DNA from 2 places in the Streptomyces sp. NPDC051452 genome. Region 1 is predicted to be linked to the other one. Evidence: riboswitches for the same ligand, from Rfam matches in the RefSeq annotation. Region 1 holds a riboswitch; the other holds the start of a gene.
What was found. A riboswitch is a leader RNA that binds a small molecule or an ion and turns the genes downstream of it on or off. The one in region 1 is predicted to bind thiamine pyrophosphate.

Region 1 (2,193 bases):
GATGAGCATGATCGCACTCGCCCCGACGACGGCCACCAGCAGCGGATTCGCCCCCTGAAGGATCGCGGGCAGGATGAACAGGGTCAGCACCAGAAAGCTCACGGCCAGCGCGATCAACGCCATCAGTCCCCGCAGCCGCCCGACCACGACGACCGCGACCGCGAAGATCCCCGCGAGCAGCGCCATGGGGAACTTCCGGTTCACATCGGTCACCGAATACTGCAACTCCCGTGGCGCCGAGGGCTCGTAGGCGACCACGACCTGCTCGCCCTGGTGCAACTGCCGCGGCTGGTCGGGCTGCACGATCTCGGTGAACGTACGGCCCTTGTCCTTGCCGGTGTCGACCCGGACGGTCGCCCTCTTGCAGGTGCCGCCCGCTTTCCGTGCCGCCGGATCGCCCTGAACGGCGGTGGGGTCACCGGTGGTCGTCCCGCCGGAGGCGTTCACCGACTTGCAGCTCACCTCGACGACTTTGGTGACCGTCGCCTGCTGGGTCTGGCGGTCGAAACCGACGCCCGTGCGCTTGTGGGACGGCGCTCCCCCGGGCCAGAGCACCACCAGACCGACCAGGACCGCCGCGGTGAACGGCACCAGGATCGCGGCGATGACCTTGCGCAGATGCTTGGAGACGGGCGCGGCGGGCCCATGGCTGTGACTGTGGCCGTGTGAGTGCCCACTCCTCTGGCCGCCGCCGGAGCCAAGCTCCTGCCTGCTGCCGTCGCCGGAACCGTGCTCGTGCGTGCTGCCGTCGCCGGAGCCATGCCCTTGTCCGTTGTCGCCGGGGGAACCGTGGCCCGCGTGACCGCGTTCACCGTCGTACGCACCGGCCGGCCCCGAGGCGCCGCGGCGGCGCGGCTCGGGTGGCTGGTAGGGGTACTGCTCCATTCTGGTCACCACCCGATCATCGCAAGAAGGGCCGGGGCCCACTGTTCACCGCACCACACATGACGCTAGCGTGGAGGCACCTTTGCACACGCGGGAGCTCGGAGCACCGGGCTGAGAGGGCGCTGACCTCCGTACACGCGATGTTTCACGTGGAACGAACGACGTTCCGCGGGAAGCGTCGTCAGACGGACACCGCTGCGTCGACCGCCGAACCTGTTACCGGGTAATGCCGGCGTAGGGAGTAGGTCTCATGACCAACAAGGACGCACGCACGCCTGTCTCCGTCCAGGACGAAAAGTCCGAGGAGGCCGGAACGTCCATCGGCTGGCACAAGGCGTATGTCGAGGGCTCGCGTCCCGACCTGCGCGTGCCGGTCCGTCAGGTGCACCTCACCAACGGGCAGTCGGTCACGTTGTACGACACCTCGGGCCCGTACACCGATCCGCTCGTGGACACCGATGTCCGCAGGGGCTTGGCCCCCTTGCGGGAGAACTGGATCATCACTCGCGGCGACACCGAGGAGTACGCGGGCCGGCCCGTCCGTCCCGAGGACGACGGAATCAAGCACACCTCACCGCGCGGCGGCCTGCGAAACCTGGACGCGGTGTTCCCCGGCCGCGCGCGTCAGCCGCGCCGGGGCCGGGCCGGCACGGCGGTGACCCAACTCGCCTATGCGCTAAGGGGCGAGATCACGCCGGAGATGGAGTATGTGGCCATCCGGGAGAACGTGGCGCCGGAAGTGGTCCGTGAGGAGATCGCCGCAGGTCGTGCGGTGCTGCCGGCCAACGTCAACCATCCCGAGATCGAGCCGATGATCATCGGCAAGCGGTTCCTGGTGAAGGTGAACGCCAACATCGGCAACTCCGCGGTGACCTCCTCCATCGAGGAGGAGGTCGAGAAGATGACCTGGGCCACCCGCTGGGGCGCCGACACGGTCATGGACCTCTCCACCGGCCGCAACATTCACACGACCCGGGAGTGGGTGCTGCGCAACTCCCCCGTCCCCATCGGCACGGTGCCGCTCTACCAGGCCCTGGAGAAGGTCGACGGCCGGGCCGAGGAGCTGACCTGGGAGATCTACAAGGACACCGTCATCGAGCAGGCCGAGCAGGGCGTGGACTACATGACCGTCCACGCCGGCGTGCGCCTCGCCTACGTACCGCTGACGGCCAACCGCAAGACGGGCATCGTCTCGCGCGGCGGCTCGATCATGGCCGCGTGGTGTCTGGCGCACCACAAGGAATCGTTCCTGTACGAGAACTTCGAGGAACTGTGCGAGATCCTCGCCGCCTACGACGTCACGTACTC
Region 2 (2,193 bases), on a different contig from region 1:
GGAGCTCGGCGTCCCCGTGGAACCGACCGTGGACGCCAACTGGTGGTCCAACGGGCCGGTCGGCCCGTGCGGGCCCGACTCGGAGATCTTCCTGTGGAGCGGTGACACCCCGCCCCGGTCGACGCCGACCCGCGACGAGCGCTGGGTGGAGGTGTGGAACCACGTGATGATGCGCTACCGCCGGCTCGAGGACGGCTCCCTCGTGCCGCTTCCCCGGCGCAACGTCGACACCGGGCTCGGCCTGGAGCGGCTGGCCTCGCTTCTCCAGGGCAGGTCGTCGGTGTTCGAGTGCGACGTCTTCGACCCCTGGCGCCGCCTTGTGCCGGACCTGTGGCCCCTGGACGAGCCCTCGCTCCGCCTGGTCTACGACCATCTGCGCTCGGCCGTCGTGGTGATCGGCGACCGGGTGCGCCCGGCCGCCACCGGGCAGGGCTACGTACTGCGCCGCCTGGTGCGCCGGGTGCTCACCGTGCTGTGGCGGGACGACCCCTCGCGCAGCCTGGGAGACCTGCCGCTGGAGCTGGTGTCGCACACCCTGGACCACTTCCGGCAGAGCGGCGAACCCGGCGACGTACGCCGGTTGTTGCTGGAGGAGGAACGCCGGTTCGGGCGACTGCTGGAGCGGGGCCGGAAGGTCCTCGCCCGGCCCCGGTTCCGGGGTCCGCTGCGTGAGGAGGACTTCCACCACCTCCATGACACCCACGGCCTGCCCCGCGAGCTGGTGACCGGCCTGCGGCCGGACCTGGGGGGAAGCTGACAGGGGTGCCGCCGGAGGGATGCCGCGCGGCGTCCCTCCGGTGGGCCGGTCGGGCGGTGGGGGCGGGGTCGGACCGCCTCGGCCCCCGCTCGCTCCCCCGCCCGGGGGGTATCGGCCACCGGTGGGGGGCTATTCTGGCCGCCGTACCTGGACACGGGGTGCCCCCGCACGGGGGCTGAGATCACACCCGTCGAACCTGAACCAGTTAGGACTGGCGGAGGGATGTCGCATGTCGTTGCCGTATGCCCATGAGAAGGCGGCCGTCGCCGCGTCGCAGCGGGTCTTCGAGGGGCGGATGCCGACGGCTCCCGGGGATCTGCGGGTGGAGGCGCGGGGCATCACCCCGGTGCCCGAGGACGCGCGCTACGGCAGCCCCCGCCGGCTGTTCACCGTATGGTTCGCCCCCAACCTGACCATGACGGGCGTGTTCACCGGCACCGTCGGCGCGGCGCTCGGCCTGGACTTCGCCACCGCGTTCGTCGCCGTGGTGCTCGGCACGCTGCTCGGCGCGGCGCCCACCGCCTACCTGGGGACCTGGGGCAGCCAGACCGGGGCAGGTCAACTGCCGCTCGCCCGGCTGGCCTTCGGGCGGGCCGTCGCCCTGCCGGGCGCTCTGCAGTGGCTGTCCTCCATCGCCTGGGACGCGCTGATCGGCCTGTTCGGCGGGGAGGCGCTGGCCCAGTTGTGCGGCTGGCCGTTCTGGGCGGGTGTCCTGGTGATGCTGGCGGCCCAGGGGGCGCTGGGCGTGCTCGGGTACGAGGCGATCCACCGGTTGCAGACGGTGATGACGTTCGCGCTCGCCGCCTCGCTCGCCGGCCTGGCGGTGAAGCTCCTGCACGGCACCCACCCCGCGACGGCCGCGACCGTGCACGGCGCCGACCGGGCGGGCGCCTTCGTCCTGACCTGCACCATCGCGCTGAGCCTCGCCCTGTCGTGGGCCCCGTACGCCAGCGACTTCAGCCGCTATCTGCCCCGGACGGCGTCCCGTGCGCGGATGTTCTGGTACACCCTGCTGGGTGTCAGCGTGTCCTTCGTGGCGGTGCAGGCGCTCGGCCTGTGGGGAGCCGCGCAGTTCACCGACCAGACCGCCCGCGGCGTCGACACACTGCTCGGCGGTGGCGCGCTCGGCGCGTTCGGGCTCCTCACGATCGCTCTCGCGGCGCTGTGCAGCAACGCCATGAACGATTACAGCGGATCGCTGGCGCTGCAGACCATGGGGGTGCGACTGCCCCGGCCGGTCGCGGCCGCGCTCGCCGCGGCCCTCGGTTTTCCGCTCGTGCTGTGGATGCACGCGGCCGACACCACCGCCCGCTTCCAGAACGTGCTGCTGTTCGTCGGGTACTGGATTCCCGCGTTCGTCGCGATCGTGGTCGTCGACTGGGTGGTGCGCGCCCGGGCCCGCGGCGGCCGCCCCGTCGACCTGGCGGCGGAGACGG

Region 2: linked by a shared signal. The riboswitch ahead of ACIBA9_RS03480 (purine-cytosine permease family protein) and the one ahead of thiC (phosphomethylpyrimidine synthase ThiC) in region 1 are both predicted to bind thiamine pyrophosphate.

Annotation. Positions count from the first base shown of each region.
Region 1 is NZ_JBITEB010000022.1:27,721-29,913, forward strand. It holds gene ACIBA9_RS34680 (YibE/F family protein) at 1-885, opposite strand, end outside; TPP riboswitch at 966-1,143, shown strand; gene thiC (phosphomethylpyrimidine synthase ThiC) at 1,136-2,193, shown strand, end outside.
Region 2 is NZ_JBITEB010000001.1:869,410-871,602, reverse strand. It holds gene ACIBA9_RS03485 (alanine--tRNA ligase-related protein) at 1-757, shown strand, start outside; TPP riboswitch at 902-997, shown strand; gene ACIBA9_RS03480 (purine-cytosine permease family protein) at 987-2,193, shown strand, end outside.